One region of the Photorhabdus laumondii genome, then DNA from elsewhere that is predicted to be linked to it. Evidence: predicted binding sites of a transcription regulator. Region 1 holds the regulator's gene; the other holds the start of a gene.
What was found. The regulator LexA, encoded in region 1, represses DNA repair genes until DNA is damaged. The targets are predictions, from matches to a motif close to TNCTGTATGTACATACAGNA.
Positions count from the first base shown of each region.

Region 2: uvrB (excinuclease ABC subunit UvrB) is a predicted target of LexA. The motif match lies at 5,919-5,938, and genes of this name have one in related genera.

Region 1 is NZ_CP024901.1:5,104,082-5,111,688, forward strand. Features, by position in the region: gene zur (zinc uptake transcriptional repressor Zur) at 153-665, shown strand; gene lexA (transcriptional repressor LexA) at 825-1,430, opposite strand; gene PluTT01m_RS22425 (diacylglycerol kinase) at 1,550-1,921, opposite strand; gene plsB (glycerol-3-phosphate 1-O-acyltransferase PlsB) at 2,051-4,507, shown strand; gene ubiA (4-hydroxybenzoate octaprenyltransferase) at 4,551-5,405, opposite strand; gene ubiC (chorismate lyase) at 5,440-5,946, opposite strand; gene pgi (glucose-6-phosphate isomerase) at 6,260-7,607, opposite strand, start outside.
Region 2 is NZ_CP024901.1:1,779,360-1,786,966, forward strand. Features, by position in the region: gene bioF (8-amino-7-oxononanoate synthase) at 1-1,052, shown strand, start outside; gene bioC (malonyl-ACP O-methyltransferase BioC) at 1,036-1,803, shown strand; gene bioD (dethiobiotin synthase) at 1,796-2,476, shown strand; gene PluTT01m_RS07780 (queuosine precursor transporter) at 2,793-3,686, opposite strand; gene PluTT01m_RS07785 (helix-turn-helix domain-containing protein) at 3,687-4,301, opposite strand; gene uvrB (excinuclease ABC subunit UvrB) at 5,975-7,607, shown strand, end outside.

The sequences.
Region 1 (7,607 bases):
TCAAGAAAACATTATTTTTGCTACTGAGTACCAATTTAGCCAAATTAACTCCATCAGGGGACAATCACAATGAACTTTTCTGGATAATATTTTCTATTGAAGAAACATGATAACATCACAATATTATCATCGTACTGGTTGTAAGAGGCGCAATGAAATTGATTAATCAAAAAAAATTACTGGAACAGGCCGAAGTTATTTGCCAGGCTCGTGGAGTCCGCTTTACTCCTCAGCGGCTTGAAGTTTTGCGTCTCATTTCAGAGCAGCCAGGGGCAATCAGTGCTTATGATTTACTGGATTTGCTACGGGAAGCAGAACCACAGGCTAAACCGCCGACCATATACCGGGCACTGGAATTTCTGTTGGAACAGGGGTTTATTCATAAAATAGAATCCACCAACAGTTATGTCCTATGTCACCATATTGAACAGCCAAGCCACACTTCAGCAATGTTTATTTGTGATCGTTGTGGTTCTGTTACCGAGCGAGATGGTGGAACCATTGAATCCGCCATCCAACAGTTAGCAAAAACAGCCGGGTTCAGTTTACGCCATACAGTCATCGAAGCGCATGGCTTATGTTCACCTTGTGAAGAGATAGAATCCTGTATTAAACGAGATGAATGCCAGCATGACCACAGAATTGAAGGAAGTAAAAAGAAATAGATAGCAAGTAAATACTTACTTTTGGTGCAGAGCCAGACTGAAATAAACAACCGCAGAATCACGTTTAAGATAATCACAACGATAAATTCAACAACATGATTCTGCCGTAATATTGCAATTCTTTAACCATTCCAAAAACAACAATTTGATATTTTACTATCAGGACCAGTTGCCGTTACGAATCACCCCAACCGCCAATCCTTCAATTGTCAGGCCCTGTTCACGCAAATCCACCTCAATTGGCTTAAATTCGGGGTTTTCTGCCAACAATTCAACTTTATTTCCGGTCTGTTTAAAACGTTTTACCGTCACTTCATCTTCAATGCGAGCAACAATAATCTGCCCATTACGAACATTTTGTGTTTTATGCACAGCCAGCAGATCACCATCCATAATCCCAACATCTTTCATAGACATTCCGCTGACCCGCAGCAGGAAATCTGCACTTGGCTTAAACAATGCAGGATCAACCTGATAATGACTTTCAATATGCTCCTGTGCCAACAGTGGTTCACCTGCGGCGACACGACCAATTAACGGTAAACCAGATTCTTCCAACAGCAAACGGATACCCCTAGATGCCCCAGCAACAATCTCTATCACCCCTTTACGAGCCAATGCTTTTAAATGCTCTTCAGCCGCGTTAGGTGAACGAAAGCCAAGACGGGCTGCAATTTCAGCACGCGTTGGCGGCATACCTGTTTGCGAAATATGGTCACGCACCAAGTCATAAACTTGCTGCTGCCTTGCGGTAAGTGCTTTCATTTCGTCCCCTGTTTGTTTATACAGTCAATATGTAAGTATATACAGCTAAATAACGATTGGGAACCTACTAAGGCAGAAAATCAGCCTATTATAATATAATACCTAATTATTAAACCAAATTAGGCCATAAAATAGTGCCAAAGGATGGTTCCCCAGACAATTAATGACAACATCATCGTCAGAAAGACCGCCGCCGATCCCATATCTTTCGCGCGACCGGACAATTCATGGAACTCACTGCCAATACGATCAACAATTGCTTCAATAGCACTATTCAGGATTTCCATAATCAACACCAGCATCACTGAACCAATCAGTAAAATGCGTTCAATAGCGCCGATATCCAGATAAAATGCAACCATCATAGCCAATATCGCTAAAATTATTTCCTGACGGAAAGCCGCTTCATTTTGCCATGTCGCCCTAATACCCTTCACTGAATATACGATTGCTTTAATGATACGGGCTAAGCCCTTGGATTGATTCGCCATAAATTATTCACACCAAATATGAGGTTATTTGACACTTTCCACTCTTATTATTGTCTTAACGCAACAGATCTCAACCCCCGTTTCTGATATGCTGGCAACGTGTTGCTAACAAGAGGCTTCAAGATATTTATGTCAAGTTGGCGTAAAATATATTATAAATTATTGAATTTACCACTAAAAATACTGGTAAAGAGCAAACTTATCCCTACAGATCCGATCACTGAATTGCGGCTCGATACGACACGCCCGATTCTGTACGTGCTACCGTATCACTCTAAAGCAGACTTACTGGCATTACGTCAGCAATGTCTTGAGCAGGATCTGCCGGACCCATTAAATTTACTGGAGATCGGTGACACTGAACTTCCCAGTTATGTATTTATCGATAATGGCCCACGTGTATTCCGCTATTGCGCACCAAAGCAAGAATCCGTAAAAATTTTCCATGCTTATCTGGATCTACATCGCAATAATCCCAATCTGGATATTCAACTGCTGCCAGTTTCTGTCATGTTCGGCCGTTCCCCCGGACGCGAAGGGCAGAACGCTCCACATTTACGGCTACTCAATGGTATCCAAAAATTCTTTGCCATTCTCTGGCTAGGCCGAGATAGTTTCGTGCGCTTTTCAAACACAGTATCTCTGCGCTATATGGCAACTGAGCATGGCACTGACAAGACTATTGCCCATAAACTGGCTCGTGTGGCACGAATGCACTATTCACGTCAACGCCTAGCCGCCGTCGGACCACGCCTGCCGGTTCGTCAGGAGCTGTTTAACAAGTTGCTGGCTTCAAAAGCAATAGAAAAGGCAGTCTCTGATGAGGCCCGTACCAAGAAAATCTCACATGAGAAAGCCCGACAGAATGCCATTAACATGATGGAAGAGATTGCGGCGAATTTCTCTTATGAAACGGTACGACTGTCAGGCCGTGTACTGGGTTGGACCTGGAACCGCCTGTATCAAGGGATCAATGTTCACAATGCTGAACGCATCCGCCGTTTGGCACAGGATGGCCACGAACTGGTTTATGCGCCCTGCCACCGTAGCCACATGGATTATTTACTGCTCTCTTATGTGCTCTACCATCAAGGCTTGGTACCGCCCCATATCGCCGCGGGCATCAACCTGAATTTTTGGCCAGCAGGGCCAATATTCCGCCGCCTTGGTGCATTTTTCATCCGCCGCACGTTTAAGGGTAATAAACTCTACGCCACGATATTCCGGGAATATCTAGGTGAATTATTTGCCCGAGGTTATTCTGTTGAATACTTTATGGAAGGCGGGCGCTCCAGGACAGGTCGTTTACTCGATCCCAAAACGGGTACTCTCTCCATGACGTTACAGGCGCTGTTGAGAGGCGAATCACGCCCAATTACCATTATTCCGATTTATATCGGCTACGAGCATGTGATGGAAGTTGCCACCTATGCCAAAGAGCTGCGTGGGGCAACCAAAGAGAAAGAGGGCTTTTTCCAGATGATACGTGGTTTGCGCAAACTTCGTAATCTGGGGCAAGGCTACGTCAACTTTGGCGAACCCATCCCGTTGATCCAATACCTTAACAACCATGTTCCTAGCTGGCGCGATTCTATTGATCCAATAGAATTCCATCGCCCCGAATGGTTCAATCCGACAGTCAATCAACTGTCTGAGAAGATTATGGTAAACATCAACAACACGGCGGCGGCTAACGCAATTAACTTGTGTTCAACGGCCCTGCTTGCATCGCGTCAGCGAGCACTCACTCGTGAGCAACTGCTTGAGCAACTGGATTGTTATATACAGCTCATGCGCAATGCGCCCTACGCTACTGATGTCACCGTACCAAAGAAAACCGCGGAGGAGTTGCTAGAACACGCTCTGCAAATGGATAAGTTCGAGGTAGACAAAGACAGTATGGGTGACATTATCATTCTGCCACGTGATCGTGCAGTTTTGATGACCTACTACCGCAACAATATTCAACATCTCTTAGTACTGCCATCACTGATTGCCTGCATCGTTATTCATCATCGCCGTATCAGCCGCGAAGCGCTGTTAAGCCAGGTCGCAATCATTTATCCACTCCTTAAAGCCGAGCTGTTTATGCGTTATAGCAAAACAGAGCTGCCAGAAGTGGTTAATACGCTGATCAACGAACTGACTCGCCAGTGCCTTATCTGCAACAAGGAGCATGGCATGCTGGTGCTGAATCCAGCACGTATCCGCCCCCTGCAATTGCTGGCAGCCGGCATCCGTGAAACACTGCAACGTTATGCCATCACACTCTCTTTACTGAACGCCAACCCAGTAATCAGCCGGGGAGTGCTGGAAAAAGAGAGTCGGATGTTAGCGCAACGTTTGTCGGTATTGCATGGTATCAACGCACCTGAATTCTTTGATAAGGCGGTATTTACTACGTCGGTCAATACACTGCGTGAAGAAGGTTATATCAGTGACAGTGGTAATGCGATTACAGCAAATACCCAAGAGCTGTATCAGGTATTAGGTGAACTAATGTCACCTGAGATTCGTCTTACTATCGAGAGCGTCAGTTTGCCACCAGAGCATAACGATACCGAAGAGAGTGCCAGGGAAGGATAAGCTTCTTAAATTCTGGTGATAATGGTTGTTATCACCAGATATTTCAGACATAGCTGAAGAAGATACCAAGAAATAGCACCAGACCAACGTAGTTATTATTGAGGAATGCCTGAAAACAAAGCTCTCTTTCCCGACCAGCGATCAGTTTCTGCTGATAAATAAATAAAGTGCCCGTAAGCAACAGTGACCAGTAGTAGATACCGCCCAGATTTATCAGATACCCCACCAGCACCAGCAGCAATAGCATAGCGAGTTGCAATAACCCAATAATCAACTTGTCGAAACGACCAAACAGAATGGCGGTAGACTTCACGCCAATTTTTAGATCATCATTTCGATCAACCATCGCATACTGTGTATCATAAATAACCGACCAAAAGATATTAACCAGAAATAACAACCAACACTCTAGTGGTAAGGACTCACTAACTGCCGCAAATCCCATCGGAATAGCCCAACCGTAAGCGGCCCCCAGTACAAACTGAGGAAAATGGCTAAACCGTTTAACAAAGGGGTAAAGCCAAGCCAGAGCCAACCCAACGGCTGACAGCCAGATAGCCATTTTATTCAGGGTTAAAACCAGACCAAAAGAAATCAGCGCCAGTACGACAAATAGGATCTTGCTCTCTTTCTCACTAATAGCACCACTCGGCAGGGGACGTGTTTTTGTACGTTCAACATAACCATCAAATTTTCTGTCAGCAAAATCATTGATTGCACACCCTGCTGCACGCATCAGAAATACACCCGCAGTAAAGACCAATAATATATGCATATCCGGGATACCTTTACCGGCCATCCACAAAGCCCAGAAAGTCGGCCACAACAACAATAATGCACCTATAGGTTTGTTAATACGCATTAAACGGCAATAGGCCAGCCATTTACTTTGCGCCATACTTCCCGCCACTTCTGCTTCCCTCTTTTAAATTTTACCTTTTATACACCGGTGATTCAGGTAAAAAGACTTCGGTTAATAATAATGGCTTGCCTGATAACCTCAGCAATGATCGTCTTGCCCAACGGTTCCCCTGCTGCCCTACATGAATATAGTCCCGCGTCAATTTATTACCACTAAAAAGATATCGCCCCAGTGGGACTGTTCCTAAATCAACCAAACTTTCATCAGGACCGGTTAATGTTGTTTCAGGGATTAACGTCCGCCCCAATAGCCAAGGGATATTATCACCGCACAGTACGATCTCACGCAGCCAATATCGTTGACCCGTTAGCAAACGCTCATTTTCATCAGAAAGTTGTTCTTCGGTAATAAAACATTCTCTGAATGGTATGATACGAACACTGTTGCAGTATTGCTCAAAACGGCGGGTCATTGAGCCCAATTCCATCAACCAGTCTAAAACCTCATCAGGCAAAACGGGTGAATCCACCGAAAGCCACTGAATAGGCACCGTTGTTAATATTGAGTCAGTTGACATACGCTTTTCCATTAGGACAAATTTCTTTCATCCGACAGTACAATTGATCACCGCAGAGAATACCACGTTGCAGGTATACAGAATAAAAAGTTATAACAAATTCTATACCCGTTATCTTTCAAGTTGCTTCTTTGTTGGCTGCACTCGCTCACCCCGGTCACATCGTTATCTATGCTCCCGGGGATTCACTCCCTTGCCGTCGCGATGCATCTTGAAATCTTTAGGGTATATAAATATTGTTGACCAAAAATAAGCGAATTATGATGAACATAATTCGCTCATATCAATTAAGTTTCTGATTCAGAAGAAGTGACTAACGCCATGCTTTAAAACGGTTAATCAACCCATTTGTCGAGCTATCGTGGCTGACAACCCTATTGTCATCCTTAAGTTCTGGCAAAATACGGTTAGCCAATTGCTTACCCAATTCAACTCCCCACTGGTCAAAAGTAAAGATGTTGAGAATCGCCCCTTGCACAAATATTTTATGTTCATACATGGCAATCAACGCCCCCAAGCTAAATGGGGTAATTTCACGTAACAGAATAGAATTAGTCGGGCGATTTCCTTCAAACACTTTAAAAGGTGCAACATGTTCAACTTCAACCACCGTTTTACCACTGGTGGCAAATTCAGCATCCACCTGCTCACGAGATTTACCAAAGGCTAATGCTTCTGTCTGAGCAAAAAAGTTGGATAACAATTTACTGTGATGGTCACTCAATGGGTTATGGCTGATGGCTGGTGCAATAAAATCGCAGGGGATCAGTTTAGTTCCCTGATGAATAAGCTGATAGAACGCATGCTGACCATTCGTTCCAGGCTCTCCCCAGATGATTGGGCCGGTTTGGTAATCCACGGGATGACCATTGCGATCGATATATTTACCATTGGATTCCATATTGCCTTGCTGAAAATAGGCCGCAAAGCGATGCATGTACTGATCGTATGGCAGAATCGCTTCCGTTTCTGCGCCAAAAAAGTTGTTGTACCAAATACCGATTAACGCCAGCAATACAGGAATATTTTGCTCAAATGGGGTATTGGCAACATGCTGATCCATTGCATGTGCACCACTAAGCAATTGTTCAAAATTTTCAAACCCAATAGAGAGTGCAATAGACAAACCAATCGCTGACCACAACGAATAACGGCCACCAACCCAATCCCAAAACTCAAACATATTTTTGGTATCAATACCAAATTGCTTAACTTCCTGTCCATTTGTGGAAAGCGCCGCAAAATGCTTTGCAATATGCCCTTCATCACCGGCACTTTTTAGGAACCAGTCACGGGCAGAGTGAGCATTGGTCATCGTTTCCTGAGTAGTGAACGTCTTGGAAGCAATAAGAAACAGTGTCGTTTCCGGGTTAAGTGCTTTCAGAGTCTCCGCAATATGGGTTCCATCAACATTAGAAACAAAATGCATATTCAAGTGATTCTTATAAGGTTTCAGCGCTTCTGTCACCATATAAGGGCCAAGATCTGAACCACCAATACCGATATTCACAACATCAGTAATCCCCTTACCGGTATAACCTTTCCACTCACCATGAATCACGCGCTCACTGAAATCTTTCATTTTTGCCAACACCGCGTTGACCTGCTGCATAACATCTTCCCCATCAACCATCATCGGGGTGTTGCTGCGATTACGCAGC
Region 2 (7,607 bases), 2.4 Mb from region 1:
TGTATGCCGCTGATGGCAAATATCTTAATTTTTCCAGTAATGATTACCTTGGGTTAAGTGCAAATCCCGCAATTATTTCCGCATGGCAGCGGGGAGCTGAACAATATGGTGTTGGTAGTGGAGGTTCAGGTCATATTACGGGTTATACAAAGGCTCATCAGCTATTGGAACAACAATTGGCTGACTGGTTGGGCTATCCAAAAGCATTACTGTTTATTTCGGGGTATTCTGCTAATCAGGGGGTCATTGCCGCGTTAATGACGGAACAGGATCGGATTATTGCTGATCGTCTGAGTCATGCTTCATTAATGGAAGCGGCGATGCATTCCCCCGCTCAGCTACGGCGTTTTCTGCATAATCAACCTGAATCACTTGCAAATTTACTGGCAACGCCTTGTGTTGGAAAGACGCTGGTGGTAACCGAAGGTGTATTCAGCATGGATGGTGACTGCGCACCGCTAGCCGATATTCATCAGCAAACCAGAATTTCTGGCAACTGGTTAATGGTGGATGATGCTCACGGTATTGGTGTTTGTGGTGAGCAGGGAAGGGGAAGCTGCTGGCAACAGAAAGTAAAACCAGAAATCCTGATTGTCACTTTTGGCAAAGCATTTGGGTTGAGTGGTGCGGCGGTGCTTTGTGATGAGCAGACAGCAGAATACCTAATTCAGTATGCCCGTCATCTGATCTACAGCACCTCTATGCCTCCGGCACAGGCTCAGGCGCTTTCTGAAGCTGTTCGGCAGATACAATCTGGTGATGAATTGCGCCAACGATTACAGCAGAATATCAATTACTTCCGCCGGCAAGCTCAGAAACTGCCGTTCAATCTGACAGATTCAACCACCGCAATTCAGCCATTGATTGTGAGTGATAATGAGTTGAGTGTGTCCTTGTCTCAGTCTCTGCAACAAAAAGGGATTTGGGTTAAAGCGATCCGTCCACCAACAGTACCGCCGGGCAGCGCCAGATTACGTATTACTTTGACGGCCAGCCATATGCCACAGGATATTGATATGTTGATGGAGGCGTTGCATGGGTTCCGTAGCTGAATTTGCCAATAAACAGGCGATTGCGGGAGCGTTTGGACGAGCGGCCGCCAATTATGATGTGGTAGCGAAATTACAGCAGCAAACCGGTGAATTCCTCATGCAACAAGTTGGTGAGCATTCCGGCAAATTAGTATTGGATGCAGGTTGCGGTACCGGTTTTTTTAGTCACCGCTGGCGACAACAGGGGAAGCAGGTTATTGGGCTGGATTTGGCATCAGGCATGTTAGCTCATGCCCGTAAGCAATTGGCGGCTGACTATTATTTACAAGCGGATATTGAACATTTAGGGCTTGCTGACAACAGTGTTGATATCTGTTTCAGTAATCTGGTTGTTCAGTGGTGTGATGATTTATCCAGTGCTTTAAGAGAACTTTATCGGGTAACCCGTCCTGGTGGATTAATTCTATTTTCCACCTTAGCTAAAGGTTCATTGTATGAATTGAAGCAAGCTTGGAGTGTGGTTGATAACTACCAGCATATTAATCAGTTCCTGCCGCAACAGACAATTAAAGATGCCTGTCAAGGGTTCCGGCATTGTCTTATTAGTCAGGTTTATCGCCAGCAATATTCTCATATATTGCCGCTATTGGGTTCTCTGAAAGGGATTGGTGCGACTCACCTTCATGATGGGCGACAGCAAGGACTGATGACGCGTGGACGACTGATTGCTCTGGAACAGGCTTATCCACGAGAAAACGAACAGTTACCTCTTAGCTATCAGGTGGTTTTTGGAGTGATTCATCGTGACTAAGCGCTGGTTTTTGACGGGTACAGATACCGAAGTGGGGAAAACAGTTGTAAGTTGCGCTTTGTTACAAGCGGCAACTAAAGCAGGATATAAAACAGCAGGTTATAAACCCGTTGCTTCTGGTAGTGAAATAACACCGGCAGGTGTTCGTAATGCTGATGCAGTGGCATTGCTGGCAAATAGTTCTGTATCTTTGCAATATGAAGAAGTGAATCCGTTAGTATTTGTTGAAGCAACATCACCCCATATTGCCAGTGATGATTCGAATCAACCTATTGATTTTACTGTTATGTCTATGGGGTTACATCAGTTAGAAAAGAAAGCAGACTGGGTTTTAGTTGAGGGCGCGGGTGGTTGGTATACCCCTTTATCAGAATCGGTGACTTTTGCTGACTGGGTGGTTAAAGAGCAACTGCCGGTTATTTTGGCAGTGGGAGTGAAGTTGGGCTGTATTAATCATGCGATACTTACCGTGGAGGCTATTATAGGTTCAGGATTACATTTTGCAGGCTGGATAGCTAATGAGGTTGAACCCGCAGGCAAACGTCAGCAAGAATATTTGGCGACATTAGAGCGGATGTTACCGGCTCCTTTATTAGGTACGATTCCTCATTTAACGCAAGAATATTTTAATCATTTAGGGGAATATATAGATTTAAAATTACTGAATAATTAATTTGAAAATTTAATCTGGTAGAATATTCTTTCAATGTCATGATGAATGATTACATTATTCATATCTATGTTTTACTGTTGATGATATACCCGTCATCTTTCAAGTTGCTTCTTTGTTGGCTGCACTCACTCACCCCGGTCACATAGTTCTCTATGCTCCCGGGGATTTGCTCCCTTGCCGCCGCGATGCATTTTGAAATCCATAGGGTATAGATATATAAAGGGTTATTTTAGCACAATATGCCGGAATAACATTCCGGCATAAAAATGATACTTTTCAACGACTTTTCTCTATTCTGACAAAACGTTATCTCTATTTATACTTCAGCGAGTTTTTTATTCACTGGTGTATCTTCTGGTCGATTTATATAATTTCTGAATATCTTCCTTACCAGATAAATAGGGCCTACACCCAGGATAGAATAAGCCACTTTAATGAGGAACTGGGCGATAATCATTTCTTTTATGATGTCTATGCCGAGAACACCATAGAAAGCGATTGAACAGAATATTATACTGTCGAATGCTGAAGCGATAACAGTACTGGTTATTACTCGCAGGAAAAGATACTTTGAGTTTGTGAGAGATTTTATTTTGCAGAGGAGATACGAGTTTATATTCTCAGAGATAAAATAAGCAAGAGATGATGCCAGTAATACAGATACGATACTATTCACTATTCCATTATAAGTCGCACCAAATTCCCATCCAGGAACACCCGGCATCAGTGCGGTTCCCCAAAGCCCTAGAACAAATAATAAGTTCGCAGCAAAAGAGATAATAATCGTTCTTCTTGCCAGACGTAATCCATAGAATTCGTTTAGAATATCGACCAGTAAGAAAGTTATAGGGTAAATAAAAACCCCAGGAGGCGTGACAATATTAAGGATCGGGATATGAATGGGTTTCACACCACATATGGTAGAGAAAATATAGATAACACTGAGTGCGATGCTAATGAGTAAATAGGCTTGCCATGAACGTTCATGACGGTCCCCAAGTTCATAAGCGGTTACGATATTACTGTGGCTGTATAGTTTCCGGTATATCGTACTGAGCTCATGTCTGCTCAGATCTTCTGAAATATCACTGTCAACGAGCTCTTTTAACCCCATAGTAATGGTCTTACCTGTCGCTAGCACCATGACATTTGCCGATAATTTACCATACCTTGAAAATCCCAGTAACTTAAACTTTTGATTTGCTGTCATTTATAGTCTTTCTCCTACAATATAGCCCAAAAAATGAGCATTTCTGTAGGGTTTCCTATCGAGGCTGTCATCATTTTTCTCTTGCCGGATAAAGAACCCAATTTCCTTAGCGTAATACAATAATGGCGTATTGGTGACTAATGCGGGGGGACGTTTTATGATGATCACCTCACCGGGTATGAATGTATCTTCTATTGCCGATTCGACTTTAAGAGCCAACATGTTTGATTCATCACCAAAGAAATAGGTCAGCGGATACTCGGTAACAAGCTGACCTATTTTTTTCTCAGAAACGGCTAAAAATTCAGATTGGGGAACGATAGGGATAGCCGAAGGATTTTTATTGCCTTCGGTTGAAAGTGTTTCATTGAGGCGCTCTAATTGTTCAAGGTCATAATATTCTATTTCTTCACAGGAGACACCGAAAAAATCGGAAATCCGAAGAACAGTAGATTGTTGAACGTTATTGACTTGTCCTTCCAGGATTTTATAAATGGTGGTACGGGTCAATCCTGTTCGATTGGAAAAAGAGCTCTTGGTTTCTCCACGGGTACGTATCAAATATTCTATATTTTTAATGATATTTGTTTTTCGCTGTGCATTAGACGTTTTCATGAGAATCCTTTATATAAAGATAACAGCATTACTATATATTACTTGATGGTATTGTCCAGTGTGAAAAAACCACCCATTGTGATAATTTATTGATTTTACTTTTAATATCTTATTTTTATGATTATCTATATTAGCACATCCTATATCAGAAAAGGCTCATGGATTTACCTTTATATTCTAAAAACGAAAGTTAAATCATGGAATTAAGTGAAATTCATTATAAAGTTTACACAAAACTGAACTTTATGTTTATTTTTGTGTTGACTTTATGGATTTTATTATAATAATGTTAAGTTGTGTTGATGTGTTTTTGGTTTATCAGATAGCATCAAACAAAATATTATTCTTATTATAAATCTCTCGGGGAAGAGCTACTTTATCCTTCGAGTTTGGAAGTGGGTTATTTTTTTAGCACTAGGGAATATTCAAGAAAATAGAGGAAGTTAAATAAACATTAGGACTGAAATTAGTAAATTAATAAAATGATAACACGGTTAAAACACCAGGAAATGGCAGTATAAAGATGCTTTGGAACAGCAATCGATTGAAATTGTGAATGATAGATACAAAGTAAGTTTTTCGATCGAAAATAGCCAGCAGAATATTGGACGTTTTACGAAGGCTATGTCGATTTGATATTTATGTATCTATCATTTTTTTTGAGCGGTCGCGATGGAGCTCATTTTGTAAAATAGAGGATATGTTGATGTGAATTCATTAATTTATCAAGGACATATATTAATGTCCTAATTAAAAATCGGGTTTTACTCACGCCAATTAAGCTAGTTTTTTTGGGTAAATATTTATCGGTATAATTTATATCGGCATTGTTTATATCGGTATTGCTTATATCGGCATAGTCAAAAATGCTATTGATGATCTTGAGCCTGCTATTGCTGAAAGTAGAGCATCCTATTTCCGCTTAGGTAAAACACGACTCCCCTCTTGAAGAACAGATTTCATACGGAAACTGTTCACTGGCTACTTCTTATTGAATAAAAATTCTAATCTAATCCATATTGTTTACTGTTGTTTGGTGCAGAAAAGACAGTTTTTTTCGCTCAGTCTACAGAAAAAATAGACAATTATCTATCTTTAATGCGGGTAATATTGAACGAATATAATTTATTGATATTTAATTTCTATGAGAAAATTCTTACTTTTTCAGCAAATTTATTCATTTTTTTGAGAGGAAGTATTGAGATAAAGGTTAAAAAAATAGTAAAAATTTTTATCGGTAGAGGATACCTATTTTGTGGCATGATGTTGCAACCTCGTACAGTTAATAGGGTTTGTAGAGTTATCCACTATTCCTGTGGATAACCTTGTGTATTAGACTTAGAAAAGTTACGCGACGCAAGAAAGTACGCGGCTTTCGTCAAGGTTGATGTTATTCTCGTCTTTGTTTTAATTGTATTAAATATCAATAAGATAACTAAAATCAAGACCTGCCTGACCTGTGATGATGTCCCATGTTGTCACCTTTCAGCCAATCATATAGAAAATAGAAAAATCAAGATAATTTTGGGGATAAAATGGGATTTATTTTGATATCAACGAATGTTTAATTGATAGGGAAGTGACCTATTTGAGTCCGTTTTTATAAAACCAACTTGAAGCTGGTTTTATATCCAGTATTATATGTGAATCAATGTTAGGAAAGTGAGATACCGATGAGTAAGGTGTTCAAATTACATTCTGACTTCCAACCGGGGGGTGATCAACCAGAGGCCATCCGTCAATTACAAGAAGGCTTAGAAGATGGGCTTGCCCACCAGACTTTGCTAGGGGTCACGGGGTCGGGTAAGACATTTACTGTCGCTAATGTGATAGCTAATTTAAACCGACCAACGATGGTACTTGCTCCGAACAAGACACTGGCGGCTCAACTTTACAGCGAAATGAAGGACTTTTTCCCAGAAAATTCCGTAGAGTACTTTGTTTCCTATTACGATTATTACCAGCCGGAAGCTTATGTGCCGAGTTCCGATACTTTTATCGAAAAAGATGCTTCCGTGAACGAACATATTGAGCAAATGCGCCTGTCCGCGACAAAAGCTTTGCTGGAGCGGCGAGATGTGATTGTCGTTGCGTCTGTATCGGCTATTTATGGTTTGGGTGATCCTGATAGTTACCTGAAAATGATGCTCCACCTGACCAACGGTATGATGATTGATCAACGCTCTATTCTGCGGCGTTTAGCTGAATTGCAATATACTCGTAATGATCAGGCATTCCAGCGAGGGACATTTAGGGTTCGTGGTGAAGTGATTGATATCTTTCCGGCTGAATCTGATGAGCATGCCCTGCGGGTTGAACTATTTGATGATGAAGTAGAACGGTTATCACTGTTTGATCCGCTAACAGGGCAGGTTCAATATCATGTTCCACGATACACCGTTTATCCGAAAACCCACTATGTTACTCCGCGTGAGCGTATTATTCAGGCAATGGAAGCGATTAAAATTGAGCTTGAGCAGCGGCGTAAGGTATTGCTGGCAAATGGTAAGCTGCTGGAAGAACAGCGTATTACGCAGCGTACTCAATTTGATTTGGAAATGATGAATGAATTGGGTTATTGCTCCGGCATTGAAAATTATTCCCGTTACCTCTCTGGCCGCACTGAAGGGGAACCGCCGCCGACACTGTTTGATTATCTCCCTGCTGATGGTTTGCTGGTAGTGGATGAATCGCACGTTACCATCCCGCAAATTGGTGGGATGTATCGAGGGGATCGTTCTCGCAAAGAGACGCTGGTGGAATATGGTTTCCGTATGCCTTCTGCACTGGATAATCGCCCACTTCGGTTTGAAGAATTTGAAGCACTGGCTCCACAGACCATTTATATTTCGGCTACGCCGGGCAAATATGAATTGGAAAAATCCAGTGGCGATGTGGTGGAACAGGTGGTGCGTCCTACTGGTTTGCTTGATCCGGAAGTGGAGGTGCGTCCTGTAGCGACACAGGTTGATGACTTACTGTCTGAAATCCGTATTCGGGCGGTGAAAAATGAACGGGTGCTGGTTACCACGTTGACTAAGCGAATGGCAGAGGACTTAACGGAGTATTTGGAAGAACACGGTGAGCGGGTTCGCTATTTGCATTCGGATATCGATACTGTCGAACGTGTGGAAATTATTCGGGATCTTCGTTTAGGTGAGTTTGATGTATTAGTGGGAATTAACTTGCTGAGGGAAGGGCTGGATATGCCAGAAGTTTCTCTGGTGGCTATTCTTGATGCGGATAAAGAAGGTTTCTTGCGGTCTGAACGTTCATTAATTCAGACGATTGGGCGTGCTGCCCGTA